3 regions of the Bacillus silvicola genome follow, and region 3 is predicted to be linked to each of the others. Evidence: riboswitches for the same ligand, from Rfam matches in the RefSeq annotation. Region 3 holds a riboswitch; each other region holds the start of a gene.
What was found. Region 3 has a riboswitch for thiamine pyrophosphate ahead of tenA (thiaminase II). Riboswitches for the same ligand answer to the same signal wherever they lie in the genome.

Region 1 (10,703 bases), 1.1 Mb from region 3:
TCACTGGAAGAAAGATTCCGACTATGCCATTATGGCAAAAAGATGGACGAAGGCTTTTGCTATCCTTCTCGGTGTAGCAATTCCAACTGGAACAATTGTTGGTGTACAAATTTCACTTCTTTGGCCTGGTTTCGCCAAAATTGTTGGCCAAGTTATTTCCGTTCCGTTTCAAATTGAGATTTTCGCCTTCTTTTTAGAGGCTTTATTCATGTCTATTTATGTATATGCAGCTGATAAATTACCTCCATTTATGAGGTTAATCTCGTTATTTTTCGTTATGATTGGCGCCACTGCATCCGCCGTGCTTATTACATCAGCAAATACATGGATGAATACACCTGCGGGCTTTTCAATGGGACCAGATGGCTCAGTTTTTAACGTTGATCCTTGGAAAGCTTTCTTTAACCCAAGCTTTGGCACAAGTGCATTCCACGTCGTTATTACAGCTTATGCAGCCGGAGCAGCCGTCATCGCTTCCATCGCTGGATTTAAATTATTAAAGAAAAATTTAAGTGCGCGTGAAATTGCTTATCATAAAAAAGGATTACTGTTAGGGCTTGTCGTTACATTTATTACAGGTGCTACGATGTGGATTTCGGGACATGAATCAGCGATTGCCTTACATAAGCACTCACCTGAAAAACTAGCATCTGCTGAAGCTTTATTTGAAACGACATCACACGCTCCTTTATCGATTGGCGGGGTTGTGGATCCTAATACACTTGAACTAAACTATGCACTCGAAATTCCGAACATGCTCAGCTTACTAGTTGGACTCGATCCTAGCACTGTTGTAAAAGGGCTAAATGAATTTCCTCAAGAAACATGGCCACCATTTTACACACATACTCTGTTCAACTTAATGGTAGGCACTGCTGCCTTTACCTTTGCAGTTGCAGCGATCGCTCTCTTATATTGGTACTTTGTTTACCGGAAAAAAGGAGCAGAGTTACCGAAGTGGCTTCTTTGGGGAGCTGCCGCATGCGGGCCAGTTATGATGCTCGGTATTGAATTCGGATGGATTTTCAGCTGTAGTGGTCGTCAGCCGTGGACAATTTATGGTATGCAACGTACAGTCGATGCTTCTACACGCGCTGATTTCGTCGGTCCTTTATTTATTCTATTCATCATTTTATATATCGGACTCGGTATTTTAACAGTCTTCGTACTACGGACATTCTTTAAGAGACATCCGTTAAAGAATGACTTACACCACCAAGGAGGCGATTCTCGTGCATGAGGAAAGCATTGCAATCATCATCTTATGGGCTCTTATTTTCGTATACAGTATATTAGGGTCCATCGATTTTGGCGCAGGTTTTTGGGGCATGGTATATGCTAAACATCCAACGCTCGCTGCCAAGCTTGCTAATCGGTACTTATCACCAACTTGGGAAGTAACAAATACGTTTCTTGTCTTTGTCGTTGTCGCTTTTCTCGGTTTCTTTCCAAAAGCGGCCTTTACACTTGCAACCGTTATGTTCGTACCCGTTATGTTAATTTTAGTACTCGTTGCGATTCGCAGTACATTTATGGTATTTGCTTACTCCCTGCCAAAGTACCAACACCTTCTTCGGATTATTTCAGGTATTACTGGGCTCTTAATCCCAGCTCTATTAATTACCGTTCTACCTGTTACAGAAGGTGCCTATATTACGATGTCTGAAGGAAAAGAAGTGCTCCTTTATGGAAAGCTTCTTTCTAGTCCTGTTATTTATTGTTATATGCTCTTTGGACTAACTTCGGAACTATTTCTATCATCTCTCTTTCTTGCTGATTTTGCGAGAGAACAAGGTTCAGAAGATGCATATAGAATCTATAGAAGAAATGCCATCATACTTGGTCCTGCAACGCTCGTGACTGCTATTATCGCTCTCGTTGTAATGGACCCTAAAACACACTGGCTTATGCAAGGCTTAATAAAGCAATTCCCATGGTTTACAGTCTCTATCGTTTTATTTGTTATCGGATATTCCTCCCTTTGGTGGACAAATAAGAAGTATGGCACACTAGGATTTCCTCGCATTGCAGTTTTAGCTGTCGTCGCTCAATATGCATTTGCAAGCTACGCTTACGGCGTCGCCCATTTACCGTATATCATTTACCCGGATGTAACTGTATTTACAAGCTTTACGACGGTCGAAACATTCTATGCACTTCTTATTCTTTACGCAATCGGAATTGCAATTTTACTACCCGGATTCATTTTCTTCTGGAATTTATTCTTGAAGGATCGAACTTTTTTGAAGGAAAAATAATAAAGTGAAACTTTAATCAGTGGGGTCTTTACGGGCAGCAGGGCTCCCACCTAACTTCTTTGCTCCAGCCGAATTTTGAGGTGGGAGTCTTACTGCCCGGCAAATAGCGGGATAAACGAGGGGCATTCGTACATAGAATGCCCCTCATTTATTAGACATCTATCCTAATAGTTATTACACTAGTATGTATACTTGTCCTATAGCTCAAAAAACACATATTCACTCTATTCCATTATATGTCTAGTTCTTCTTATTTCCTGCTGAATATACTACCAATATAAACTTGAGACAAGCTACATTTTCAAGGGAAAATAGAAAGGTAGGTTAAATATGAGCATTGAAATATGGATTACTATTATTGTATTCTTCTTAACGATGATTGTTATCTTTTGGCGACCTCGTGGTTTAAATGAGGCGTGGCCGGCAGCAATCGGCGCTGGTATTATCCTCATTACTGGACTTGTATCAAAACCAGACGTCATGGACATTATAAGTAAAATTGGAGGCGCCTCCATAACGATATTAGCGACCATCGTTATGGCAGTTATATTAAAAAGCTTCGGCTTCTTCCATTGGGCTGCAGCAAAACTCGCAAATTTAGCGAAAGGTTCCGGACACCGCCTATACTGGTATATTCAATTACTATGCTTCCTTATGACTCTTTTATTTAATAATGACGGTAGTATTTTGATTACAACTCCAATTTTAATTCTTCTTCTGAGAAATCTTCAATTAAAGCCTCATCAACAAATTCCTTATTTATTAAGTGGCGCTTTAATCGCTACTGCATCTAGTGCACCAATCGGTGTAAGCAATATCGTAAACTTAATCGCATTAAACATCGTCCATATGACCCTTTATATGCATACTGCTATGATGTTTGTACCTGCAACATTAGGATTATTGTTTATGTCATGGCTCATGTATACAGTTTTAAAGAAAAAACTTCCGAAAAAACTACCTGTTTCTTCTTATGATATTGAAGAAATTTTCTTCACAAAAAACTTCCATCCGTTAAAAGGAAAAAATTCTGTTGATACAAAACAAAAACGTACAAAATTCATGTTAAAAGTATTAGGCTTCGTCTTCCTTATGCGCTGTCTTCTATTCGTTGCATCCTTCTTATCGATTCCAATCGAAATTGTTGCCGGACTCGGTTCACTCGTTCTTCTCATCTGGAGATGGTACTACTTACGAACAAACCCTGTCGATATTTTGAAAAAGACACCGTGGCACATTTTAATTTTCGCATTCTCTATGTATGTCATTATTTACGGGCTTCACAACGCAGGATTAACAGCGGCGCTTGTTCACTGGCTCGAGCCACTTGTAAGTCAACATCTACTCTATGCTAGCTTTGCAATGGGCGGACTCGTCTCCCTCCTCTCTAACGTCTTCAATAACCACCCTGCACTTATGATTGGTACAATCACATTAACGGAAATGGGACTAGACCCAGTCACATTAAAAACTATCTACCTCGCAAACATTATTGGTAGTGACATCGGTTCACTATTATTACCAATCGGTACGCTAGCTTCCCTCATTTGGATGTATATCCTGAAACAAAACAAAATTAAAGTAAAATGGAAAGACTATTTAAGTGTATCCCTTATCGTTATTCCTCTCACAACAGTCGTCACATTATTCCTCTTATACTACTGGGTACACCTCTTCTTCGCCTTATAAACGACAGAAGCCCGCTTTGCTACCGTCTTAGCAAAGCGGGCTTCTTCTATATTTAAGTTAGGTACTACAGTGTGATCAATCAAGTAAAGAGGTGTAACGTGTTATTGGTATAAATGACTACCAGTGTCCTTAAATTCTTTCGCTTTCGCTTTCATCCCTTTTTCAATTGCTTCTGTCGTTTCTAAATCATTTTCTTTCGCATATTCACGAATATCATGTGAAATTCTCATACTACAAAACTTCGGTCCACACATTGAACAGAAATGAGCCGTTTTCGCGCCTTCTGCTGGCAATGTTTCATCGTGATATTCCATCGCACGTTCAGGATCTAAAGATAAATTAAATTGATCGCGCCAACGGAATTCAAAACGAGCTTTTGAAAGTGCATCATCACGCTGATGAGCCGTTTTGTGCCCTTTCGCAAGATCAGCCGCATGTGCTGCAATTTTGTACGTAATAACACCCTCGCGGACATCATCCTTATTCGGCAATCCTAAATGTTCTTTCGGCGTTACATAACAAAGCATCGCCGTTCCAAACCAACCAATCATCGCAGCTCCAATTGCTGATGTAATATGGTCATAACCTGGTGCGATATCTGTCGTTAACGGCCCAAGTGTATAGAACGGCGCGCCCTGACAAATATCAAGTTCTTTCTCCATATTCTCTTTAATTAAATGCATCGGCACATGCCCAGGTCCTTCAATCATCACTTGCACATCATGTTTCCAAGCAATTTTCGTCAATTCACCAAGCGTTTCAAGCTCAGAGAATTGTGCTTCGTCATTTGCATCTGCAATCGAACCTGGACGTAATCCATCTCCAAGAGAGAACGAAACATCGTACTGCTTCATAATTTCACAAATCTCTTCAAAATGAGTATATAGGAAGTTTTCTTTATGATGGAATAAACACCACTGCGCCATAATCGAACCACCACGCGAAACAATACCTGTCGTACGCTTTGCAGTAATCGGAATGTAACGAAGTAATACGCCAGCGTGAATCGTAAAGTAATCAACGCCTTGCTCCGCCTGCTCAATTAACGTATCACGATACACTTCCCACGTTAAATCTTCTGCAATTCCATTTACTTTTTCAAGCGCTTGATAAATCGGCACTGTGCCAACTGGTACAGGTGCATTACGAATAATCCACTCACGCGTCGTATGAATGTTTTTACCTGTAGATAAATCCATAATCGTATCTGCCCCCCAGCGCGTTGCCCATGTCATCTTCTCTACTTCTTCTGCAATAGAAGACGATACAGCAGAGTTTCCGATATTTGCATTGACCTTCACGTGGAAGTTACGTCCGATAATCATCGGTTCTGCTTCTGGATGGTTAATATTCGCTGGTAAAATAGCGCGACCTTCCGCGATTTCCTTACGAACAAACTCAGGCTCTACTCCTTCACGAATCGCGACATATTCCATCTCAGACGTAATGATGCCATTACGCGCATAGTGCATTTGCGTAACATTTGCACCTTGCTTCGCTTTAAGCGGTTTGCGATCCATTTGCGGGAAAACAGGTGTATGTTTCGAAGCCACCTTTACACCGTCATCCTCCGGTTTCACTTCGCGCCCTTCGTATGCTTCTACATCACTACGCTCCAGTATCCAAGAGTGGCGTGGCGCCTGCAACCCCTTTTCCAGCTCCACTTTATACGCAGGATCTGTATAAGGACCGCTCGTATCATACACACGAATCGGCGGATTCGGAACGCCGTTTGTATCGCTTTGTTCAATCTCACGCATCGGCACTTTCATACCTTCGCGTGGTCCATCCACATATACTTTCTTACTTCCTGGTAAACTCGATTTCAATTCAATTTGCTCAACTGAAACAGATTGTTTCATAACTTATGTTGCCCCCCTGTACGTGACAAGGACGAGATATGGCCAGCGTATGCCAAAATAAAAAGAGCCAGGTCCATAAAAAAATAAGGACCTGGCTCATAAAAGACATCATTATGTAAAGCCGTTAACTTCCCTACGCTGGTACGAGCCAGATCAGGTCCAAAGGGTTAAGAAGATCACGCGCTTCTCTCTCAGCCTACGCATACGTTAGGCACCCCTAGTTTATCACTGATTTAATTTTCAATACTTTCCCATCATACACGATAATCTGAAAAATGCAAAGTTTATTTCTTTTGTTGTTTATCCCGCATTAACGGGCCGTAAGACCCCACCTCAAAATTCAGCGGAAGCAAAGAAGTTAGGTGGGGATCAACTGCCCGTAAAAGCCCGATTGGTTCAACTAATAATCAGTGGGGGATGAACAAAACCCCCACTGATTAAAGTTTCACTTTATGGAATCATCCACGTTAAATAATATGCTTGAACATACGTCATAATACCAACAATAATTACGAAGAACAAACTATGCTTCACTGTAAAGCGGAATAAATCTGATTCTTTTCCAGCAAGTCCAACTGCCGCACAAGCAATTGCAATCGATTGCGGAGAAATCATTTTTCCTGTTACACCGCCCGTTGTATTTGCTGCAACGAGAAGTACTTCAGATACACCGACTTGCTGCGCTGTAATCGCTTGTAAATTCGAGAACAGTGCATTCGCTGACGTATCAGACCCTGTTAAGAATACCCCAATCCAACCTAAGAATGGTGAGAAGAACGGGAATAGTCCGCCAGTTCCAGCAAGTGCTAACGCTAATGTAGAAGATAGACCAGAATAGTTTGCGATAAATGCGAATCCTAATACGAATCCGATAGATAGAATTGGCATCTTCAGTTCGTTTAACGTTTCTTTAAATGTTACTACTGCATCTTTTGCACTCATTTTCAAAATAAAGATAGAAATGATACAAGCAATTAAAATTGCTGTTCCCGTCGCTGATAAAATATCTAATTTCAAGATTGCTCCATACGGCGTTGGTTTATTTACAATTGGCTCTGCTTTCATTACTAAATTGTGCAAGCCCGGAACTTCAAACTTAAACACAAGACTTTCTAAAGCACCGCCCGGAGCAAATAACGCTTTAAAGAAACTTTGGCTCCAAATGACTACCATCACAGTCAAAATAATGAACGGAGACCATGCTTTTACGACTTTTCCTACTGTTAGTTTCGGCATAGATGTCACCGTCGTCGCCGCAGCTACTTCACTATTCGCTTCTTTAGATTGATAAATTTCTTTCGGCTGCCAAACTTTTAAGAATAGAGATAAACTCACTAAACTTACAAGTGCTGACGTAATATCAGGAAGTTCTGGTCCTAAAAATGTCGCTGTAATAAACTGTGTAATTGCAAATGAACTACCCGCTACAAATAGAGCAGGCCATGTTTGTCTTACCCCTTTAAATCCATCCATTAAAAATACGATAAAGAACGGAACAAATAATGATAAGAACGGTAATTGATGTCCAGCCATTTGCCCGATTTTATGCGGATCAATACCAGTTACTTGTCCAGCTACTGTAATCGGAATTCCCATCGCTCCGAATGCTACTGGTGCAGTATTTGCGATTAAACAAAGACCAGCCGCATATAAAGGATTTAAGCCAAGACCTGCAAGAAGTGCTGCCGTAATCGCTACTGGTGCACCAAATCCTGCTGCCCCTTCTAAAAATGCTCCAAATGAAAAACCGATTAAAATAACAAGTAAACGATGGTCATTCGTAATTGATAATACAGATGCACGAATAACATCAAATTGACCTGTTTTCACGGAAATTTTATATAAAAATACTGACATAATAATAATCCACGCAATTGGCCATAATCCGTATAAGAAACCGTATCCCGTCGCTGCCATTGCCATTGTGAATGGCATTTTATATGCAAATAAAGCCACCAAAATTGTAAGTACAACTGTAATAAATCCTGCCACATACCCCTTCATGCGGAAAACTGCTAAAGCTAAGAAAAAAAAGATAATCGGAATAAGTGCGACCGCTGCAGAAATCCAAATGTTCCCGAACGGATCATAAACTTGTGTCCATGTGTTCATTGTTCTCTCCCCCTCAATAATCCCCTTTTAAATAAACATAACCCCATCAATAGACTATCAGGTCATCATACCTTTAAGTCTAAAAATAAAAAACGTTTGAGAAAACGTTTTCATCTATTTCCATTTATACTTTATCACATCATTTTCCATTAAAAAAGATTTTTTTGAAAATTATATTATTTAATGCGAAAATCTTACAAAATCGTCACGTTCTTGTAATGTTCATCGATAGTAAGCTTGCAAAAATTATTGCATAATAATAGTATAACAACGGACATTATTTATGAGGTGATATATATGAACGGAAACAAAATACTAGCTGCTTTATCATACTTTAGTGTACTATTTGCCCCTATCTTATTCCCAATTATCGTGTGGATTGTGGGCGATGCTGAAACAAAACCACATGCAAAACGTGCGCTATGGACACACATTATCCCAAGTATCGCTACATTCATTGGCTTAACTATTTTAGGAATTATGGGCATCGGATCTGATCAGGCAGATGTAACACTTGGAATTGGCGCAATGATTGTCTTATGTATTTGCGGAATCATTAGCTTATACTACTTCATTTGGAACATCGTAAAAGGTATTAAAGTACTGAAAGCTTAACTTTAAACAAACGTTTGATTAAAAAGAAACTGTCGCATGGTGGTAAATGAAATTTTATCGGCGATGCGACAAGCATAACCTACCTATTAATAAGAAGAAACCGTCCCAAAATACCTTTTGGGACGGTTTCTTTATCTTCTTCGTTTCTTCTTTTTTCTCATCATTTTCTTTCGGCGTGTGTTCACTTTATCCGCTATAATGTGGAGCGTACTCGCCACTACAATGCCCATTACGAACGTTACAATTTCAACCTCATGTTTCTTCGCAATTTCTATTAAATTTCCATCGAATGCGATTACATTTAATAGGAATAAAAACGGAGAAAACACGATTAACATGTATGCAATACGAATAATATCACCAATTATAATCGTATGTGTGAAGAAGGAACGATGGGGCATTACGCTCCTATATGGATACCAAAAAATGCGGAGGAATCCCCATTTATTATACGCATTACTATACGTATCTAAATCCGGTGTTAAAAATGAAGTACCTACTAAAAAGCCAATTGCAAAAGTTAATAAAAAATCAAAATTTGTTAATCCATACGAAAAGAGCATAAACAAAACAACTGGAAGAGATATTAAGTTTATTTTCGTATGCGTTTTTCCTGATGGCATAATGCACTTCCTCGCTTACGTTCGCCCTGTCACCATATGACAGTTCTCACCTATTGATCTAATTTTTGATCGATAAATGATGTGTCTATCTCCGAATCAAACCATTCTGCCAACTTCACTCGTGCCTTATCTTTCACATCTTCATTTACGTATAACGATACTTGTAATAGTGCGGCCGTTAACGCACCTAAATCATCCGTATAACCAATTCCCGCAATGAAATCTGGGATTGCATCAATCGGTGCAATAAAATAAGCAAGTGCTCCAATTACAATAATTTTCACTCGTTTTGGAACATCCGGTCTTTGCAAAACGTAAAACAACAATAAACTCACATAAATTACAGACTGACCAGCTTGCTTTGCAACATGTTTTATTTTCTTCCAAAACGCCTCCACTGAAAATTTTTGTTTCATTTAAAAGCCTCCCTATTTTCAAAAGAAATAAGCTACTTTATGTTATCAGTAAAAGTTCATCAAAATTACACAAAATTTATCAATAAATTTCATTGTAACAAACAAACCTAAAAAGAACAAGTGTTCGTTTATTTTCTCGTATTTCCCTTCATATAATAGTTTTCTAGAAAGCCAATTTAAGCTTTGCATTTCATATTTCTCAACCTTAAAATTTTCGATTCCACCTAACATTCTTTTCTATATTTATTATATTTTCTAGTTGACGAGCATATAAACGAATGTTAAAGTTTTCTCTGGTAGTGACAAATAACATACAAAAAATGTAAAATGTTATAGTGTTTCTCAGAAATGAATTTTGTTGTATAATACAGAAATGACGTTATGCTTATGAGCAGCACAAGAAACCAAAAAGGGTATGCATAGTTAAAGTCGTATATGGGTGAATATAGAAACTCTAATTATGGCCAAGAAAACTATGTATTTTTTATTTTAACATTTTTCGCTCCAAAATCGACCAAGCCTGATAGAGAAAGGGTGGAAATGAATGAAAGAAACCATGAAATCACAATTTCAAAATGTGCGTTTCACTTTATTCGTAGCTTTGGCCGTATGGCTAAAAACCTACATTATTACACGCACTAGCTTCGATTTAAAACTTGAATCTTTTATGCAAGAATTCATTTTATTCATTAGTCCATTAGCAGCATCATTACTGTTTGTGGGTCTTGCATTATTTGCAAAAGGGAAAAAACGTAACTATATAGCACTAGGAATCAACTTTATCTTAACGTTTATCCTTGTTGGTAACGTAATGTTCTACGGATTCTACAATGACTTCGTTACTTTACCAGTACTAGGACAAACATCTAATTTCGGAAGTTTAGGTTCTAGTGTGAAAGAATTATTTAACTTCAAAATCATCCTTGCATTTGCGGATATTATCGTATTCTTCGTTCTATTGAAGAAGAAGAAAAATTTTGCACCGACAGAGCGTGTAGCACGTCCGATGCGTTCCCTATACTTCGTGTCAACAATTGCTATTTTCTTCGTAAACCTAGGATTTGCAGAAGCTGAGCGTCCAGAACTATTAACACGTTCATTCGATCGCGTTATGCTTGTTAAAAACTT
Region 2 (10,703 bases), 330 kb from region 3:
ACTAAAAATGATATCGCTAATATGCCCATACCGAATACGAACATCTTTTTCGGGTTCACTTTTGAAGCGAAAATTGCAGCAACAATACCACCAATTAACATACCTATTCCATCAGCTGCAGCTAAATATTGAACTGCTTCCTTTTCCATTCCAAGACGTTCTATTACAAGAAACACCTCTAATGGATTTGTTAATCCAACAGCTAAGCCCAGAATGGTGAAAGTGATCGTAATCATACGTAAATTTTTCGTATGAAGGACATATTTCCAACCTTCTTTTATATCATTTTTTAATGAATCCCTCACCACTTGCTCTTTTTCAACCCATTTTGGTAAGAATGAAAGAGCGATAGCAGATAACAAAAATAAAATGATTAAGCTATATAGTGACGTAAATAAACCAAGTTGTGTATACACAAGCGATCCTACCACTGGTCCAAAAATCAGAAATAATGACTGTAATGTTTGGTTAAATGCAATCGCATTTGCTACCTGTTCTTCTTTTACATAGCGCTTAAATATACGCGAAGATGATGGCTGAGAAAACTGACCTACAATCGCGGAAATGAGTGTTGCAAAAAATATAGCCTGCCAATAATCCAGTTTTAACAACAGGACAATTCCTATAATAGACAGTACACTTAATACATCTCCAGCGACCATTGTTCTTTTCGGATTCCAGCGATCAGCTAGCGCACCACCGATAAACGAGAAAATAAAAATAGGTGCATATTCCATAACTGATAACAACGAAACAGAAACCGGGTCATTATTCGTTCGCTCCATTATGAAATACAAAAGAGCCATATTTCTAATCCAAATTGCAAATTGTTGTAAAATATCAGACGCCATAACGAGCATAAATGCTCGGTTTTTAAATAAATCGTTCATTTTCATTCCCCTTTCATAAACCGACCGTTCGGTCTAATTTAATTTGTAAGAAAAGCAACTGACCTATTATTCAGCTGCCATTCCTTTTAACAATACATCTATTGCCTTTTTATAAATACGTTTCAACTCTTTATAATCTAACTCGTAGTAAAGTACTCCAAGCCCTGATAATAATCCATTCACAATATACATAAGATCGCGCGTATTATCTTCACGAAACTCTCCAGACTGTATGCCTGCTTCAATTAGTTTCTCGAACATAACATATGATTCTCTTGTTAAAGCTAATAGTTCATCCAAGATCTCTTTACTTACAACTTGGCTCATAGAGAATTCCTCTATTGCATTTGAAATTGGTTGCTGTATGTCCTCTACATGATATTCCGCGAGACCATATAGTTTTTCAGTACTAGTACTATACAACTTCTCTTTTTCATTCCATTTTTCAAGCCAATCATACGTATGCTGTTTCACTACAAATAAAAATAATTCTTCTTTACTTTTAAAGTGATAATAAATGCTGCCTTTACTTCGCTCTGTAATTTCACAAATCTCTTCCATAGATGTAGCTGCATAGCCCTGCTGTGAAAACAAACTTTCTACTTTATATGCAATTTCTTTCTTTATCTCTTCTGCACTTCTTCTCATATTCACACCTCTTTAAACCGACCATTCAGTCTAATAATAACAAATTAAAAACCTCTATTACAAGAGGCTATATTCCTTATTTAAGAAAACGTATTCTCAAACCACGTTCGAATCATATGTATTATTCCAATTTTAAATCCTAATTTAACAAGAAATAAGCCTCCCGCAGCTAATAAAAATAACATTACTTTCCCCTTGTTTTTCACTTTCGGTTCCCTTTTCATTTCCATTCCCCTTAGTATATTAAAAGTATTTAAACAAACGTTTGTTTAACTGTTTTTATGCATATGTAAGCCAACTAATCAAACGTTTGTTTAAAAAGAAATACGCCCCTTACTTATAGGGCGTATTCTCATCAATCACCGCCGCCTCCACCACCATCGCAGCTGCCTCCGCTATCTCCACCGAAAGACCCTCCACAATCATGTGAACCTCCGTGCGAGCTATCATTATCAGATCCAGCAAAGAAAAATAATGGTGATGAGCTGTTAGATGAATTATGAATGTTATTTTGTTTCGTAAGATTTACCTTCTTTTTGTTTGATCGAACTGCTGTTACAATTGTTCCAACTACAACAAATAATAGTATGACAATAATAAATTCCATATAAAAGCCTCCCTTAATCCTCGAATAATTGAATAGTCCTCTCTAGATTTTCAAGCGAAATAAAGCGCGATTCACGAAGAATCTCTTTTCCATTATGAAATAATAAAATTGTCGGTCCTGTAAATATCGCATATCGCCCTGCAATCTCTTGCATGTCTTGTAGTAATATTTCTACTTTCTCTACGTAATCATAATTCTCTAATACATAGTTTACTTTCCGTAGCATAACATCACAAACGCCACAATTTTCCGTTTTAATAAATAGAAGTACCAATTGTTGTTTTTCAATATATAGTGCTAATTCTTCTATCGTTTCAAATTTATTCATCTTATCCCTCTTAACGTAATTTACGAAATACTTTATCTTGATACATACGAAATGCTGAACTATCTTTAATCTTTCTCTTTTCCATTACCTGCTGAAAGCGTAGTGTTTTTGCTGTTAACTCTTCTTGTAATTTTTTTCTCTCTGCTTCATCATAACAACAAGCGATTAAATCCTCTATTTTCAATATATCTTTTTGCAATTCCATTTCTGGTGGAATCATGCCTGCATTTTTCAAGATTTTATAACTCATTCTTAATTCTGGAGGTACCATTGAAAGATCTTCTAATTGTAGTGGTTTTCCTTGTCCCGGAATATTATCAAGATCACCATTCCGTATCGCTTGACGAATTTTTTCCTCAGCAATGTTCAAAAACACATCCACACTATCCCCTCCTTTACATATTTTTACTATTATTTTACATGAAATTTCATCATCCTGCTACGTCATTCAAAATTGACTCTATAAATTCAACGAAAATTCTTTTAAACGATATATAAAATTAATAATGTATAAAAAAACGGTAACATTCCTTCTTATATAAGCGCACCATAAGAGTGCTTCTTCATACAATTCTCATGTAAGAATTTTCGAAAATCATGTTAATCACAAAGAAAAGGCATTAGCTCATAAAAGCTAATGCCTTTTCTTTATTCATATTATTAAACGTTCCATTCTTCGATATTCCATATTTTCGTTATCCACGCTTCATAGAAAGATGGCTCATGTGAAACAATTAAAACCGTACCTTTATATTGTTTTAACGCTTCCTGTAAAGCCCTCTTAGTCTCTGTATCCAAATGGTTAGTTGGTTCATCTAAAATTAAAACATTGCTTTTAGTTACGATAAGTTCGCATAACCGTACTTTTGTTTGTTCTCCTCCACTTAATAATTGAATAGGTTTTAATACATGTTCTTCTTTCAATCCGCACTTTGCTAATGCTTGTCGGATTTCTTTTCTTGTCATGTCTGGCCTTCCTGCCCATACTCTCTCTAGTGCAGTTATTTCTGAGGAAAATTCCTCTTGTGCAAAATAAGCGGGTTTTACTCGTTCCCCAATAGAAACTGAACCGCCTAACGGTTTTATTTGTCCTAGTAATGTTTTTAACATTGTTGTTTTTCCAATCCCATTATGACCAATAATCGCAATCTTTTCCCCTTTTTTCACTTGAAAATCCAATTCCGAAAATAACGGTTCACCATAACCAATTTTCAGTTTCTCTACCTGTAATATACGACTCACTGGCTCAGTATAAACATTAAAATCAAAACGAGCGCGAGGTACATAGTTAACCTTTTCAACCTTTTGCATTTTCTCTAATACTTTTTCACGACTTTTTGCTTGTTTCGCTTTACGAATTTTATTTTTTTGAATGAAGCTCTCTAAATGTGCAATTTCCTTTTGCTGTTTCGTATATGCTGCCTGTAATTGTTTCTTTTGCAGTTCATAATTACGCACAAAACTATTATAATCACCTACATAGCGCTTAATTGTGCGCTCATCTAGATGGTAAATAACTTTCGTAATATTGTTCAAAAATACTTCATCGTGCGAAATGATAATATAAGCTTTTTCATACATTTGTAAATATGATTGCAACCATTCTATATGAGCTGTGTCTAAATAGTTAGTTGGCTCATCTAATAATAAAACATCAGCTTTTTCTAAAAGGAGTTTACCAAGTAATAACTTTGTCCGTTGACCACCGCTTAACTTTGAAACATCCTTTTCCATTCCTACTTCAAACAACCCTAAGCCAATCGCTACTTCTTCAATTTCTGTATGAATTTGATAAAAATTAGAATTCTCCAATATAGTTTGTAACTCTCCATACCTTACTAACAATTTCCCTACTTCTCCTGCTCCAGCCATCTCTTCTGTAAGTTTTAACATTTCACGTTCAAACTCATACAGATTAGAAAACGCACTTTGCAAGTATTCTTCAATTGTTATACCTTCTTGCAAATCTATATGTTGTTGTAAAAAGCCAATCTTCACATGTGGAAACCATTCAATTTTCCCATCATCATGTATAAGTTCTCCTGTTAACAAGCGTAATAATGTTGATTTTCCAATTCCATTTTTCCCTACTAGCCCAACATGTTCACCCTTTAATAATCGAAAGCATGTATTATATAAAATGGTTTTCTCACCATATGAATGACTTACATTTTCTACTGTTAATATACTCATTTTTTCTCTCTCCTTTTCTTATGATCCATAAGCTAAATAGAGAGAACAACAGTATAAAGCCTTATTTAGTTATACATATAAAAAATGGGTAAGGTGAATACACCTTACCCATTACATATTATCGTAAGAAAGGATTAAGGTTCTTTACCTGCTGTCTTCAATTTAGCTTATTTGTTAAAAATGGGCAGACTTCTCCCATATCAAGCTAAAACCATTTGAAGAACAGTTGATAAAGTCATTTTATCCTTTCACTCCTTTAACATTTGTTATATTAAGAGTATAAACTACTCTCTTATATTCTATTCTCTATTTTTTCTTTTGTTCCTTCTCAGTTTTTTCATATTCTGCGTAAATTTCTTTATACATCTTTTCTAATGCGTATGGACTTGTAAAGATGAGCGTTAACGATTTCCAAATATAAATTCTTCTTTGTAATTCTATCCCATACTCTTTACTAACCATATTTTTCACTTCTGAAATATGCTCTTCGTTTTGAAATTGTTGTACAGATTTCAATTCCTTCGTCTTAAAATCCGTTAAAAAGCCTATTACAGTTCGTCCATGTTCCTGTGATCTTTCTTCTAAATCAAACTGAATTGAATGCACAAAACCTAAAACGTGAAAGATTTGAGCATGTAATCCGACAGCAGCACGCTGTTCCATTAAGTTGTAGCACTCTCGCTTTAATACTTCTACCATTTCTAAAGAATTTCTATTAACTGTCATTTTGCCGACAAACATAATTTTTACAATATGAGCGACTGCCCCCATACTTTTTAATACACTCTCTAAAATTTCTACTGCGTCTTCTACATAACCATTTGAAATTATAGAATGAATAAATTCATCTAATACCGCTTGAAACTTTTTAACTAAATGTAAATCACGTAATTCTGGAACATCTTCTCTCAATTGATCTCGACCTTGAACCCACTTTAAAATTTTTGTCATTTCTTCTTCTTTTAATTCATGGCGTTCCATACCATACTTCATTAATAAAATATGATTTTTTAATAAAACCTTTCCTTCTTCAAGATTATCAGCTGTTAATGAATCGACCATTTTCTCTATAGATTTCATCTTTCTCCCCCTATATAAAAAAGCCTCTTAACAGCGATTATACCAAAAACTGTTAAAAGACTTTTTCTATTTTTTCATATAAGGAGCTAACACTCTCAGAATTTCTTCCTTATCCTTCTTCAACTCAAGTGATGTCAACATATCCATCGTTCGTGGTCTAGGTAATTTCACTTGTACCTCACCAACTATTGATGCTGGTCTTTGAGATAAAATAAATACGCGATCAGAAAGCAAGATTGCCTCATCTAAGTCGTGTGTAACCATAACGATTGTTTGCTTCTCTTGGTGCCAAGAGTTTAAAAGCCAACTATGTACTTCCATTTTTGTAAAGGCATCTAATTTTCCAAAAGGCTCATCAAGTAGCATAATTGGTTTTTCACATAAATATGTGCGCAAAAAACTAATTCTTTGACGCATACCACCAGACAGTTCATCTGGATAATGGTCTGCATATTCATCTAGCTCAAACTGCTTTAATGCTTCCATTCCCTCTGTTAACCTTTGTTTTTTCGGCTTTCCTTCAATTTCTAATGGAAGTACTATATTTTGCAAAGCCGATCGCCACGGTAGTAATAAATCTTGTTGCGGCATATAACTTACAACATCTTGTTTTGTCACATGTTCCTCGTTATAAAATACCTCTCCACTCGTTGGCTCTTCAACACTCGCGATCATATTTAACAAAGTGCTTTTTCCACAACCACTTGGACCTACAAAAGAGACGAATTCCCCCTCTTGTATAGAAGCACTAATATTTTTTAATACATTCTTTCCATCGAAAGCTTTTACAACCTCTTTTATTAGTAATCCACTCATTTTTCACTTGGAAGGAATTCATTTGTAAAGGCATCTTTCACATCAATTTTCTTCTTAATAACTTTGTTGTCATATAAGAAATTCATGTAATTCGTCCAAACTTCTTCCTTCTGTACTCCCCACGCTTTTGCATCATCTTGATACTTTGTACTTAACCACTTTTGACTTTCTTTCACTAATTCTTTATTCACATCTGGAACAGCTTTAATTAAAATATCCGCAGCTTCTTTCGGTTCTTTAATTGCAAAATCATAACCTTCTGTCGTTGCAGTCATAAACTTTTTCACAAAATCTTTATCTTGCTTCGTATGTTTTTCACTTGTAATAATAACAGGACTATAGAAATCAAGCGCTGAATCTAAGTCTTTCACCATAATCGTATTTAACTCTTTTCCTTGACGCTTCGCTTCAATTCCATCCCATCCGTAATAAATCCATTCGAAATCTGCATCACGACCGATTGATTTGAAGAAGTCCGTTTGTCCAAGAATAATTTTTTCGACTTTATTAAAATCAGCTTGATGTTTCTCCATAATCGTTTTTAACGTCGCTTCTTCTGCTGGTCCTCCCCAGCCGCCATAACGTTTACCTTCAAAATCTTTCGGTGACGTCATATTATCTTTTTTTAGCGATGCAAAAGCAGAGGTATTATGCTGAATAATCGCTCCTACAGATACAACAGGAATACCTTCTACACGAGCCAACGTTACATTTTCTTGTGCGCTTATCGCAAAGTCTGCTTTCCCAGAAGCAATCATCTGCTCTGCCGTTACATTATCACCAGGCTGGATAATTTCTACATCAAGCCCTTGCTTTTTGTAATAATCTTTCGCTTGCGCTACATATAAGCCAGTATGATTCGTATTTGGAAACCAATCTAAAACGACTTTTACTTTTTTATCTTTACTTGAACTTTCTTCTTTCTTCGCCGGATTACATCCGGCAACACCAACTGCTAATAATGCAGCTAACATAATTTTTAAACCTTTTTTCATTTTCTGCCGCCCTTTCTGTATATCCATGGTGCTGTTATTCTTGCCATAAATTCAACAATAAAGTACAGGCATAATGTCACCATGACGATAATCGCTGCAACACCAAATACTCGAGCAGTTAAAAAGGATTTTGTCGCTCTCGTAAGCATAACCCCTAACCCTTCACTTGCACCGAGCCATTCTCCGATAATTGCCCCCATTACGCTATATGTAACTGCAATTTTTAAACCTGAGAAAAAGTATGGGAGTACTGCTGGAAACTTTACTTTCTGGTAAACTTGCCATTTCGTTGCCTTCATTGTTTGTAACAGTTTCAGCATATTTTTATCTACCGTTTGGAAACCTTCTAAAATGCTAAGCGCAATTGGGAAGAAACAAACAAGAATAACAACCATTACTTTTGGCAACATCCCGTACCCAAACCAAATAATAAATAATGGAGCGAGCACAACGATGGGAATTGTTTGCGAAATAACGAGCAACGGATTCATTAAAATCCGAAATAAAGGGATAACATCCATAATGATAGCAATACTCGTCCCAAGTATAATTGCAAAAAACAACCCAATTATTACTTCCTGTAACGTTTGCACTGTATTCGGTAATAGTAAATCTTTCATTCCAATTAGCTCTTGCACAATTGCAGACGGCTTCGGTAAAATCCACGGCTCAATTTTAAATAATGAAACAGATCCTTCCCATATAGCAATGAGAAGGATAAGCCAAATTGTTGTAATTATTTTAGATCGCTTCTGGTTTTGCATATTCATCACGGTACTTCCAAACTTTTTCGTCAATCGTTACGCCCGTACTTGGACGATAGTGAATTTTAATAGAAGTGATTACTTCTTCTGCTCCAGCATCGACGCAAGCTTGTTGCGCGCGTTTAATGACGTCAAGAAGTACATCTAATTCTCCTTCCAACGTTGTTTCCATTGCCCCTACTTCATAACGAACTCCCGATTGTTGTACAACTTCAATTGCTTTATCAACAACGGAATACACATCTTTATTCTTCGCTTGTGGTACTACTGAAAATGAGATTGTAACTTGTTGTGACATAATAAAATCCCCTTTACAAAATATGTTTTCAAAAAAAGAAAAGGCTTTCCTACCATGTAGGAAAGCCTTGTATACAAGTTATTCTATAATAACTTATGCTACATCACTTTAAAGTAACTCCCTACGCTGGCATTATCCAGATCAGGTTGAGGGTCGATGTATACTTACATCCTCTCAGCCAATTGGCTCCCCGGTTCTTAATTCGTTTTCATTGTAGCATGATTTATTTTATTGAACAAACAAAAGCATGTATAATCATTTCATTTAACTTTTGAATTCCCCAATTAACTCTTGTAACTCCTGTGAAAGCCAGCTTAAAGAACTAGCTAATTCAGCAATATCTTGTACAGACATTTCCTGTTCTTTCATACTTTCTTCAATATTACTACCACTATTCGCATACGTATTTGCGATAAGTGATAGTTCATTTACAACACGAACAATATTTTGGCTATTTTGCAATATATCACTTGAATTGCTAGAAACAACTCTAACTTGATTTGTAACAGATTGTGCTGACTTTGAAATTTTTTCAAAGAAAGCACCACTACTTTGAACAAGTTTAATTCCAGATTCTACTTCTTTTGAAGCTTTTTGCATTGAAACAACAGCTTCTTCCGTTTCAGCTTGTGTTTCCCCTATTAATTTTGCTATATCTTTTGCTGATGCTTCCGTCTGCTCTGCTAATTTACGCACTTCATCAGCAACAACGGCAAATCCCCTTCCGGTTTCCTCAGCACGCGAAGCTTCAATAGAAGCATTTAAAGCTAGCGAATTAGTTTGATTTGAAATACCTGTAATTACTGTTACAATATCACTAATTTCTTTTGATCTTGTTTCCAAAGAATAAATGATAGAAGATAAATCTTGTACTGTATTTTGTATTATGTTCATTTGATTAATCGTCTGTTCAATAACACCATTTCCTTTTACTGAATGATGCTCCATACCTTCAGACTCTTTCGCCATTTGTTTTGCAGCATTCGTTATCTCTTCCATCTTATCTTCCATTTCACATACAATACCTAAATACTGTGGTACTGAAGTTTCTTGTGACTGAGCGCCAGCTCTTAACTCAACCATAGAACTTACGATTCCTTGGACTGCCATGCTATTCTCTTTCGTACTCACTGACAATTCTTGTGAAGATGAAGAAACCTGTTCTGCTGTCTGCTTCACTTTATCTATAATTCCTTTAAACTTCTCGATGGTATTATTAAAATACGCATTAATAATACCAATATCATCTGGTCTTTCCTCTAATTTAATACTTAAATCACCTTCACCGACTTTGCGTAATCCTTCACGTAAATCTCGCAATGGAGCAAGTGCGTTACGTACAATTAAGAATTGAATAACAGTTGCAATTAAAACAGAAATACAAATAAACATTAAACCTTGTACAATGAATTTTTCCTTTGTAATAGGAACAATAGAGGCATCTACATCAGCTGCAACAATTGCCACAATATTATCTTCTCCATCTTTAATTGGCTCTAATATCGTTACCCATGATCCTAATTCGTCTTCATATACTTCTGTCATATTTGCTTTTTTCGTGCTCATTACTTTATTATATGCTTTCATCCAACGATCTGGTTGTTTATAATAGTCTCCCGGCTTTACTTCAACAACATTTGCTAAACCTGTAGACAAACCGACGATTTGTAACTCACCTTTTTCATTTTTTTTCGCTCCAACAACATACGTTTGTCCAACACTGTTCAATTCTTTCGTTGATTCATCTAATTTCTCTGTTAATTTCTCTCTTTTTTCTCTTTCTGCCGTTGGGTCTTTTGCAACATCTCTCAATATTTCTGCGTCTAATTTATGTAACACCGTATCTCCTGTTTCAAAAGAATGCCTTTCAAATATAGACATCATACTATTTTGAAACATGTTAAAACTTAACGCTCCCATAGTACCAACAAGCGTCAAAATAACTGACACAGTTAACAATACATTTTTTTGAAGAAATGATAGTTTGTGCCAATATTTTTTCATTAACATCACCTTTCTTAATTAACTTAATATAAAGTAAAACTATTAAAATATAAACCTTATTAATAAATGATAACAGTTCT
Region 3 (10,703 bases):
GTTTAGTTACATATAAAAAAATATTGATTTTCCTTCATGGAGGTATACCCAAGTTCGGCTGAAGGGATCGGTCTTGAAAACCGACAGGCGGCGAGAGTCGCGCGGGGGTTCGAATCCCTCTACCTCCTCCATTTTTTCAAACAATATAATATCGTCGCGGGGTGGAGCAGTACGGTAGCTCGTCGGGCTCATAACCCGAAGGTCGCAGGTTCAAATCCTGTCCCCGCAACCAATGGTCCCGTGGTGTAGTGGTTAACATGCCTGCCTGTCACGCAGGAGATCGCCGGTTCGACCCCGGTCGGGACCGCCATTTATGTTGGCTCGGTAGCTCAGTCGGTAGAGCAGAGGACTGAAAATCCTCGTGTCGGCGGTTCGATTCCGTCCCGAGCCACCATTTTTTTTATGCCGGCTTAGCTCAATTGGTAGAGCAACTGACTTGTAATCAGTAGGTTGGGGGTTCAAGTCCTCTAGCCGGCATCATTTAGGGGCATAGTTTAAAGGTAGAACTGAGGTCTCCAAAACCTCCAGTGTGGGTTCGATTCCTACTGCCCCTGTAAAGTATATGGGCCTATAGCTCAGCTGGTTAGAGCGCACGCCTGATAAGCGTGAGGTCGATGGTTCGAGTCCATTTAGGCCCACCATATATATTCCGCAGTAGCTCAGTGGTAGAGCTATCGGCTGTTAACCGATCGGTCGTAGGTTCGAGTCCTACCTGCGGAGCCATGGCCCGTTGGTCAAGTGGTTAAGACACCGCCCTTTCACGGCGGTAACACGGGTTCGAATCCCGTACGGGTCATAAAAAAAGAGTCAGCAATGTGCTGACTCTTTTTTATTATGTGTATGCCTCTTTTTTATCATCTTATTTTTCTCAAATAAATAAAGGGATTTAGGAAAAGCTATGGTATGTATTAAAAGGAGGAGATAAAAATGACGCGAGTTAGAGACTTTATGAGTACTCATATTGTACATTGTACCCCGTTAGATAATGTATATGAGGCTGCTGTAAAAATGAAGGAAGAATCGGTTGGATTGATTCCTGTTGTTGAAAATGAACAAGTTGTTGGGCTTGTTACTGATCGAGACTTAGTTGTTCGTGGGATTGCTGAAAAACATCCTGGATCTAATAAAATTACAAATATAATGACAACAAACATTGTTTCAGTTTCTCCAGATGATTCGATTGAAAAAGCTACAGAATTAATGGCACATTATCAAATTAGACGCTTACCAGTAGTTGAGAGTGGGCAACTTGTGGGTATGCTAGCACTAGGTGATTTAGCTATAAGAGAATCGGCTGATGATCAAGCTGGCTTTGCTTTAAGTGAAATCTCGGAGCACATGGAATAAATTATGTATAAAGATCAGATACATTATTCTAGTATATATGGATTAAACTAATATGTTAGCGTGATGTATCTGAGACATTATATAATAAGTATAGCGTTAATATTTTCGACAGTTTTTTTAAATTTGTTATTCCTAATTTTTAATGAGAGAAAAAATGATATACTAATAGATATAAGTATTATGATAGATTTTGAATATAACGATATTTATTGTTAATGATGTAATAATGAATTAATATTTCCTACATAGATAAAAAGGAAAGGGGAATTATATGAGGGCTGCACAGGGCGATCCAAATTGGAATTTGGTTACAGATACATATATAGAACCAAACAATTTCGCTAAGTTATTTTCTTTGCTTGTACCTTGTCATCCAAAAGGTGAAGGGAAAGAGCGAACTATATTAGTATGGAAAGAAAAAGAGTTTTATAAAGAAGAAAATTTAGCGGCATTTATCGTATATGGAATGAATAAAGTAAAGGGTTTACCGCAGTTTCATAAAGATGAAATTCCAACTCTAGTACGTATTCTGCGTTTATGTCAAGAGATTGGTTGGTATGAAGAGGCAAATGATTTTATGATAAGCCAGGGACTAGATGAATTTGTCCAAACTTCATTGGAATATGAAACATGGGATCTTTTGACGCAAGCGGTTGCTTTAAACTATTTAATTATTAAATATCGTATTGGTGAATTAACAGATGGCGATGTAGAAATTTGGAATCGAGTTAAATTTAGTGAGAAATGTATAACAGATTGTAAACATCTATTATCTCATAAAGAAGTATTGGAATTTACATTTTTTTATATGTGTAAGCGAGCTAAAACACTATCAAAAGAACAATTAAATAGTGATATGATGAATCTAGCGATGTATTGTAATACTTTTGTGTATGATTTGTATACACATGACTTATTACGAAAGTATCGTAAGTGTACAGATTTTCTATCATATTATGGACCGAGTCAAGTAGTTTTAGCTTGTCAAAGAGCTGTGCTTTCTCAAATTTCAGATCGATTAGATCCATTAAAGACAACACATGTAGATGATTATTTATATGTGATGAAAGAAATGATGGAGCATATGACGATAGGGGTAATGGATCGATATGGTCATTTTATTGGAAAGTTGCTATCATATGTACCATTTTTTGAAATGATTCAAGTTCCACAGCATGCATATTATTGTGAAGAATTACTGTATATTTGTAAGGGTATTGAATACAAAGAAGAAACACTACGCAATTATATATTTATACAATTACATGATTGTTTACCATCATTCTTTAAACAATTTCTTAAAAATAAGCGTTATGCAACGATTCATGATATTCTTTTCTATTGGTGCGACGATGAACAAAGAATGAGCTTAGAGAAAAAATATAATCTTAGTTTTATTTATGAAAAATATGCTTGTGGATAAACCGTATTTTACATATTAAAAATTAATATAAATTAAAAAAGGATCTCAAGTTTATGTGAGATCCTTTTTTTTAGTAAAACAAGGAGAAAGTAACTAAGATAAGAAATAACATTCCATAAAGGAGAAATTGTGCAGTAGAACTTCCTTGTATACCAAAAAAAGTATTCATTTTTTCATATAAATTCAGTATATATTTCATTGGATTATCTTTGAAATATTGGTACACAGTGTCTCCTCTTTCTAAGCTTCTTGTTCATGTTTTTGGTTATGAGGAACATTAACGTATCTAGCTATGAATAATAAAACAGTCATAAAGAATACAGGAAGTACGGTAGATAAATAAAAACCATTATTAATTATATTTGTTATAAGAGCACTCAAAAGGAAAATTACATTATAAATATGGGCTATTTTTTGTTTTAGCCGCATTTGTAATGCTTCCATAATGATTTCTAAGGCAACAAAAGCAATAATAATAGATAAAAATACAGTGTTCGTATTATAAATGATTAAACAACAGATTAAACCAAAAAAGGACAGGTATTCAATAATGAGAGGTATATTGCGTGGCATAGAATTTACCTAACTAAATATGGCAGTGGGTTCACTGCATTTGTTTTTTCAAAATTCCATTCCCCATTATGTAATTCAAAATGGAGATGTTGCCCGTATGAATGACCTGTATTTCCCATATGACCGACTAATTGTCCAGCTTGCACTTGATCCCCAACTTGTACAGCACGATCCTTCATATGAGCATAAACTGTTGTATATAATTTTCCATTTATTTGATGGGCGACGAACACGACATTGCCGTAGCTAGCCGAATAATAAGATTTCACAACTTTACCTGTAGCAGCAGCTTGAATAGAGATGTTGCCTTGTGCTGCAATATCTATACCATAATGCATTTGTTCCCAGCGCATATCAAAAGTTGAGCTAATTCTTCCTTGAGTTGGAAATTTGAAAACAGCTGGAATTGATGAAGGTTGAGCTGTTTTAGTTTGTGATTGATTTTGATGTTGCACTACATAGTGTTTTGCTACATATCCGTATCCTGTGCCAAAACGAATTTTATACCAAGTACCTACCGTTTCTACTACTTGTACTTGTGTACCATTTTGTAATGAACCAAGTAGAGTGCTACTTGTACTAGCGTTGCTACGTACATTTAATTTTGGTGTTGCAACAGTATAAGAAGGAGAACCTTGTACAGTTACACCTTTTACTAGAGGTGTGGATCCATTAGATACAAATGTTTTTTGTACGTATCCAATTTGACCATTATGTAATATTTTGTACCAATCCCCTTGTTCACCTTGAATGGTAATGAATTGACCATTTGGTAATATATCTAGAATAGAAGACTCTGTATTAGGTTCAGAACGAACGTTTAATGCGTTTGCATTTACGATATATTGATTCTTTGATTGAACATTTTTTTTGAATAGAATTGCATCTTTTTTCATATAGCCTGTTTTGTTGTTAACAGATACTTTATACCAATCTTGAGTTGTCTCAAGAATAGTAACCGGGCTATTAAATCGAATATTATCAATTATTGCACTGTCTGCATTGTTATTTTGATGTAGTGCAACGTTGTCAATTTTTACATATCCAGTTTTTACTTTAGATGGTTGCTTAGCAGCCGCTGTTTGTATACCGGATTCTCCCATAGAAGGAAGTAAAGAAACAATTGCTATAGTAGTTGCTGTTAAAGCTGTAGCTTTCATATTCATGTAATAAAGACCTCCTCTAGTTGTATAGTTGTATTTTTATTATAGTATAAAGATATAATATATTGGTCGTATTCACATAAATGTAATATGAAATCAATAAAAATAATGTTAGAAGAGAGGTTCGTATATAAATATTGTATATATCATTTGCGGGGGCGCATTTATATTTGTTCAACATGTTAAGATTTAATTCGCAATTAAGAAAATTAAAACAGTTGATGATGTCTTATTACGGTGTTATACTGACAGTGATAATTTTATAGTTTGCTAGGAGAGCTGGTGTTGCCAGCTGAGAGTGGGCCGTAAGCCTTTGATCCTTTTCATTACCTGATCTAGATTATGCTAGCGTAGGGAAGCAATTCGGACACTAACAATGAGTCCCCGTTTCTTTGCGTATAGAAACGGGGCTTTTTTATTTGAAAAATTCATATTGAAACCACTAGGGGTGCTTGATGTGCTGAGAGAGGAATAATCCTTAACCCTTACAGACCTGATCTAGGTAATACTAGCGAAGGGAAGTGGAACAACGAATAAATGTATAATTTTATTTGCTGTAACCACTTCTTATATATAGAAGTGGTTTTTTATTTAGGTACATATATTGAAAGGGGAAATAGAAATGAAATTTTGCGATAGATTATTAGAAACTGTGCAACCTGTTTGGGAGAAAAGTCATAATCATCCGTTTGTAGTAGGTATGGGGGATGGCACGTTAGAAAAAGATAAATTTCAGTATTATATTATTCAAGACTATTTATATTTGTTAGATTATGCAAAGTTATATGCGATTGGTGTTGTAAAAGCAACGAATCCACAAGTTATGGCAAAGTTTGCAGAGCAAATAGATGGTATTTTAAATGGTGAAATGACGATCCATAAACAATATGCAAAAAGACTTGGTATTTCTGTACAAGAGATGGAATCTGCGAAACCATCTGCTAAAAATTTAGCTTATACAAATTATATGATGTCTGTATCTCAAAATGGCACACTTGCGGAATTAATAGCAGCACTTCTACCATGTATGTGGAGTTATTGGGAGATTGGAAAGCGTTTAAATGATATTCCTGGAGCAAGAGATCATGAGTTTTTTGGTGAGTGGATTCAAGGATATAGCTCTGAAGAATACGGCGACCTTTGTATTTGGTTAATAGACTTATTAAATGAAATGGCGGTTGGAAAGTCTGAGAAAGAACTAGACCGATTAGAGGAGATTTTCTTATATTCCAGTCGATTTGAATATTTATTCTGGGATATGTCCTATCGTAAGGAGATGTGGGGATTTGAGGAGCAAGAACATACTACAGTTTCATAATGTTTCTTTTCATTATGATGAGAAACCAATCATCAATGAATTAAATGCTTCTATACAAGATAAAGAGTTTGTAAGTATTATCGGACCGAGTGGATGTGGGAAAAGTACTTTATTTCGCCTTATTACAGGATTAGAAGAGGCAAGTACTGGACAGATAGAGCTGATAGAAACAAAGAGTCATCCTGTAGGGTATATGCCTCAAAAAGATATGCTCTTACCGTGGAGGACGATTATTGAGAATGCTGCTCTGCCGCTAGAGTGTCAAGGTGTGCAGAAGAAAGAAGCACAAGTAAAAGCGAAAGAACTGTTACATAAATTTGGGTTACAAGGATACGAGGCGAAATATCCGAAAGATTTATCTGGTGGTATGAGACAACGTGTATCTTTTATCCGAACTTTATTAACGGGCGGGGAGATATTATTGTTAGATGAACCGTTTAGCGCATTGGACGCTTTAACGAAGGCATCTTTGCAAGAATGGTTGTTTGAACAATGGAAAGAGTGGGAAAAAACAATTTTATTTATCACTCATGATGTTGAAGAAGCGTTGTTTCTTTCTAATCGAATTTTGGTTGTAGAAAATCAACCGATAGCAACTTTAACTGAGCGAATTGTGCCGCTTGAGCGTAACCGAACACGAAAGGATTTATATAAGCCTGAAGTATTGGCGCTTAAAGATGAGCTCCTTAGTATGTTACAAAGGCAGGTACTTGTATGATGAACCGTTTGAAAGAATTAGTTCCTGCTCTTACACTTTCTAGTATTTTACTCGTTATGTGGGAAGTAGGGGCAAGAATTGTAGATGAGATGTACATTTTACCGCCACCATCTGCAATTGTAATGAAGATATGGAAACTAAAAGACATATTATTTACGGTTCATTTACCGGCAACGTTATACGTCGTTTTAATAGGTGTTGCTATTTCTATCGTATTAGGTGTGGGGCTAGCAATGTTAATGAATGCGAGTACGTGGATGGAAAGAGCATTTTACCCATTATTAGTAGCTTCGCAAACCATCCCGATTACAGCACTTGCGCCCCTATTTGTTTTATGGTTTGGATATACGATCTGGAGTAAGGTTGTTGTCACAGTTTTAATTACGTTTTTCCCAATTGCGGTCAATACGTATGATGGACTGCGTAGTACGAAGAAAGAGTGGGAGGAGCTCTTAGTTACGTATGGTGCAACGAAAAAAGATATTTTTCTAAAGCTAAAGTTGCCATCTGCTCTTCCTTACTTTTTCTCAGCGTTAAAAATTGCAGTTCCGCTTAGTGTGATCGGGGCGGCAATTGGAGAATGGCTCGGTGCACAAGCTGGGCTTGGATATTTCAGTAAAAGAATGATGACGCAGTTAGACGGAGCTGGTGTATTTGCACCCATTGTATTGTTATCATTATTAGCTATTTTCTTCGTCATACTTATTTCCATATTAGAAAAGAAATTTATTAGTTGGAGGAAACATTCATGAAATTATTAAAACGCATCTTTGTGTTTACATTATTAGTTGCAATGATTGCAGGATGTTCGAGTAATTCAGCATCAGATAAGAATAAAACAGAAAAAGAAATAACAGTAATGCTTGATTGGTACCCGAATGCGGTACATAGCTTTATTTATACGGCAATTGAAAAAGGATACTTTAAAGAAGAAGGAGTAAAGGTGAATATTAAATTCCCTTCTAATCCGACTGATCCATTAACGTTAGCTGCTGCAGGGAAAGTGACAGTTGGTCTGTATTATCAGCCAGATGTTGTCATGGCCAGAGCAAATGAACAAATTCCAGTAAAATCAATTGGAGCTGTCGTACGTTCGCCGTTAAATCATGTTGTATCGCTGAAATCAGCAGGTATTAAGTCACCTAAAGACTTAGAAGGAAAAACAGTTGGATATTCTGGAACCCCTTTAAGTGAAGCATATTTAAAAACGATGGTAAAAGAAGATGGTGGTAATCCAGATACAGTAAAAGTAGTCGATGTTGGATTTGATTTAGTACCAGCGTTAATTACGAAAAAAGTAGATGCTGTAACAGGAGCATACATTAACCATGAAGTACCTGTTATGCGTCATGAGGGCCATGAACCAGCATACTTTAATCCAGCTGATTACGGAGTACCGAACTATCATGAGCTTGTGTTTGTAACGGGTGATAAAACGTTGAAAAAAGATAAAGAAGCATTGCAAGCCTTTTTACGTGGGGCACAAAAAGGGTATGACTTTATGAAGAAAAACCCTGATGAAGCATTAAATATTTTATTAGATCATCAAGAAAAAGAAAACTTCCCGCTTGTACCAGAAGTTGAAAAAGAAAGTATGAAAATTTTATTAGAGAAGATGGAAACGAAAGATGAGCCATTCTTATCGGATTCAAAAGAGTCATGGGAGAAACAAAACAAATGGTTGAAAGACAAAGGAATGACGAAAGAAATCGTTCCAGCCGATGAATTATTTGAAAACATTTTAAAGTAGGCGAATGAATATGAAAAATGAGCTCCATGTAATCTCAAATGGCCATATGCCATTCGAAGAGTTAGTGAATGTAGCGATGCAAATTGAGAGTGAGATTGATTATTTGCATATTCGTGAGCGTGAGAAAAGTACGAAGGAATTGTATGAAGGTGTGGAAAGTCTTTTGGGGAAAGGCTTTCCGGCATCGAAGATAGTGATAAATGATCGAATTGATATTGCTATTCTATTAAATATTCCGCGTGTTCAGCTAGGATATCGAAGCGCAGATGTAAGGTTAGTAAAAGAAAAGTTTTCTTATTTGCATGTTGGCTATTCAGTACATTCTCTAGATGAAGCGATAGTGGCATTTAAAAATGGAGCGGATTCCCTCGTTTACGGTCATGTATTTCCAACGGCTTGTAAAAAGGATGTGCCAGCAAGAGGATTAGAAGAAATTGCTCATATGGCAAGGTGTTTATCCATACCAATAACTGCAATTGGTGGAATCACTCCTGAAAATACAGGTGATGTTCTTGCAAATGGTGTAAGTGGCATTGCTGTTATGTCTGGGATTATAAGCAGTAGTAATCCGTATAGCAAGGCGAAATCTTATAAGGAATCAATAAGAAAGTGGGCGGGAAAACATGTGTAAGAAGTATGATGTAGCGATTATTGGCGGAGGTGTAATTGGTAGCTCAGTTGCACACTTTCTAGCAGAAAGAGGGCATAAAGTAGCGATTGTAGAGAAGCAAAGAATCGCATCTGAAGCTTCGAAAGCAGCTGCTGGTTTGCTCGGTGTTCAGGCAGAGTGGGATGAATATGACCCGCTATTTGAACTTGCTAGGGAAAGCCGTGCTATATTTCCACAACTTGCAGAAGTTTTACGTGAAAAGACAGGCATCGACATTGGGTATGAAGAAAAAGGCATTTATCGTATTGCCCAAAATGAAGATGAGAAGGAAAGAATTCTTCGTATTATGGATTGGCAACAGAAAACAGGTGAAAATTCCTACTTTTTAACGGGGGACCATTTACGGGAAAAAGAGCCGTTTCTATCTGAGTCAATTATAGGAGCGGTATATTATCCGAAAGATGGTCACGTTATTGCGCCAGAGCTTACGAAAGCACTCGCGCATTCCGCGGCATTTTCTGGAGCTGACATATATGAACAGACAGAAGTGTTTGATATTCAAATTGAAAACAATACAGTGGCTGGAATTGTTACGAGTGAAGGTGTAATAACATGTGAAAAAGTCGTTATCGCTGGAGGCTCATGGAGTACGAAATTACTACATTATTTCCATAGTGATTGGGGTACATATCCTGTTAAGGGCGAGGTTGTTGCAGTAAGAAGCAAGAAGCCTCTCTTGAAAGCTCCTATTTTCCAAGAAAGATTTTATATCGCGCCGAAACGTGGTGGACGTTATGTAATAGGGGCAACGATGCATCCTCATACGTTCAATAAAACTGTGCAACCCGCAAGTATTACTTCTATATTAGAGCGTGCTTATACAATATTACCGGCTTTAAAAGAAGCAGAGTGGGAAAGCACCTGGGCAGGATTAAGACCACAATCGAATCACGAAGCTCCTTATATGGGAGAGCATGAAGAAATAAAAGGTTTATATGCTTGTACTGGGCATTATCGAAACGGTATTTTATTAAGTCCTGTTTCTGGTCAGTATATGGCTGATTTAATAGAAGGAAAGCAGGAGAATCACTTGCTAGATTCATTGCTTTCTAAATCGGTTTAGAAAGGGGATGGAAGTTTGAATTTAAAAATTAATGGTAAGCAAATTGAAGTGCCGGTGAGTGTGAAAACAGTAGCTGAGCTACTTACATATTTAGAATTAGATAACAGAATTATTGTAGTAGAGCGTAATAAAGATATTTTACAAAAGGATGATCATAAAGATACATCTGTTTTTGATGGAGACCAAATTGAGATTGTAACTTTCGTAGGAGGCGGTTGATTATGTTAAACATTGGACCATTTTCATTTCATTCTAGACTTTTATTAGGAACAGGAAAATTCCCTGATTTTGATGTACAGCAAAAGGCAATTGATGTATCTGAGGCTGAGGTTTTAACGTTTGCAGTACGTCGTATGGATATATTCGATGCAAAGCAGCCTAATTTATTAGAGAAACTTGATGTGAAAAAGTATAAGTTATTACCGAATACAGCTGGAGCAAAAAATGCTGAAGAAGCTGTTCGTATTGCAAAATTAGCAAAAGCCTCAGGGCTTTGCGACATGATCAAAGTAGAAGTTATTGGTGATGATAGAACGTTATTACCTGATCCAGTAGAAACGTTAAAGGCATCTGAAATGTTACTAGAAGAAGGATTTATCGTTCTACCATACACATCTGATGATGTTGTATTAGCTCGTAAATTACAAGAACTTGGTGTACACGCGATTATGCCAGGAG

Region 1: linked by a shared signal. The riboswitch ahead of thiC (phosphomethylpyrimidine synthase ThiC) and the one ahead of tenA (thiaminase II) in region 3 are both predicted to bind thiamine pyrophosphate.
Region 2: linked by a shared signal. The riboswitch ahead of ACP6L7_RS25930 (MTH1187 family thiamine-binding protein) and the one ahead of tenA (thiaminase II) in region 3 are both predicted to bind thiamine pyrophosphate.

Annotation. Positions count from the first base shown of each region.
Region 1 is NZ_JBNGVC010000013.1:1,498,707-1,509,409, reverse strand. It holds gene cydA (cytochrome ubiquinol oxidase subunit I) at 1-1,240, shown strand, start outside; gene ACP6L7_RS29835 (cytochrome d ubiquinol oxidase subunit II) at 1,233-2,258, shown strand; gene ACP6L7_RS29830 (arsenic transporter) at 2,589-3,947, shown strand; gene thiC (phosphomethylpyrimidine synthase ThiC) at 4,049-5,809, opposite strand; TPP riboswitch at 5,923-6,038, opposite strand; gene lldP (L-lactate permease) at 6,260-7,921, opposite strand; gene ACP6L7_RS29815 (magnetosome magnetite crystal formation protein family) at 8,219-8,536, shown strand; gene ACP6L7_RS29810 (metal-binding protein) at 8,668-9,159, opposite strand; gene ACP6L7_RS29805 (YkvA family protein) at 9,210-9,575, opposite strand; gene ACP6L7_RS29800 (LTA synthase family protein) at 10,120-10,703, shown strand, end outside.
Region 2 is NZ_JBNGVC010000013.1:731,487-742,189, forward strand. It holds gene ACP6L7_RS25875 (MFS transporter) at 1-890, opposite strand, end outside; gene ACP6L7_RS25880 (TetR/AcrR family transcriptional regulator) at 957-1,538, opposite strand; gene ACP6L7_RS25885 (histidine kinase) at 1,619-1,762, opposite strand; gene ACP6L7_RS25890 (hypothetical protein) at 1,894-2,145, opposite strand; gene ACP6L7_RS25895 (thioredoxin family protein) at 2,159-2,473, opposite strand; gene ACP6L7_RS25900 (DnaJ family domain-containing protein) at 2,484-2,855, opposite strand; gene ACP6L7_RS25905 (ABC-F family ATP-binding cassette domain-containing protein) at 3,134-4,666, opposite strand; gene ACP6L7_RS25910 (hypothetical protein) at 4,973-5,746, opposite strand; gene ACP6L7_RS25915 (ABC transporter ATP-binding protein) at 5,813-6,562, opposite strand; gene ACP6L7_RS25920 (ABC transporter substrate-binding protein) at 6,559-7,557, opposite strand; gene ACP6L7_RS25925 (ABC transporter permease) at 7,554-8,327, opposite strand; gene ACP6L7_RS25930 (MTH1187 family thiamine-binding protein) at 8,299-8,619, opposite strand; TPP riboswitch at 8,721-8,822, opposite strand; gene ACP6L7_RS25935 (methyl-accepting chemotaxis protein) at 8,884-10,623, opposite strand.
Region 3 is NZ_JBNGVC010000013.1:399,741-410,443, reverse strand. It holds tRNA gene ACP6L7_RS24315 (tRNA-Ser) at 39-131, shown strand; tRNA gene ACP6L7_RS24310 (tRNA-Met) at 156-232, shown strand; tRNA gene ACP6L7_RS24305 (tRNA-Asp) at 235-310, shown strand; tRNA gene ACP6L7_RS24300 (tRNA-Phe) at 319-394, shown strand; tRNA gene ACP6L7_RS24295 (tRNA-Thr) at 405-477, shown strand; tRNA gene ACP6L7_RS24290 (tRNA-Trp) at 484-554, shown strand; tRNA gene ACP6L7_RS24285 (tRNA-Ile) at 565-641, shown strand; tRNA gene ACP6L7_RS24280 (tRNA-Asn) at 649-723, shown strand; tRNA gene ACP6L7_RS24275 (tRNA-Glu) at 725-796, shown strand; gene ACP6L7_RS24270 (CBS domain-containing protein) at 928-1,347, shown strand; gene ACP6L7_RS24265 (DUF3965 domain-containing protein) at 1,619-2,770, shown strand; gene ACP6L7_RS24260 (hypothetical protein) at 3,011-3,343, opposite strand; gene ACP6L7_RS24255 (SH3 domain-containing protein) at 3,349-4,509, opposite strand; TPP riboswitch at 4,769-4,880, shown strand; TPP riboswitch at 4,941-5,043, shown strand; gene tenA (thiaminase II) at 5,129-5,824, shown strand; gene ACP6L7_RS24245 (ABC transporter ATP-binding protein) at 5,793-6,542, shown strand; gene ACP6L7_RS24240 (ABC transporter permease) at 6,542-7,294, shown strand; gene ACP6L7_RS24235 (ABC transporter substrate-binding protein) at 7,291-8,292, shown strand; gene tenI (thiazole tautomerase TenI) at 8,303-8,923, shown strand; gene thiO (glycine oxidase ThiO) at 8,916-10,025, shown strand; gene thiS (sulfur carrier protein ThiS) at 10,041-10,244, shown strand; gene thiG (thiazole synthase) at 10,247-10,703, shown strand, end outside.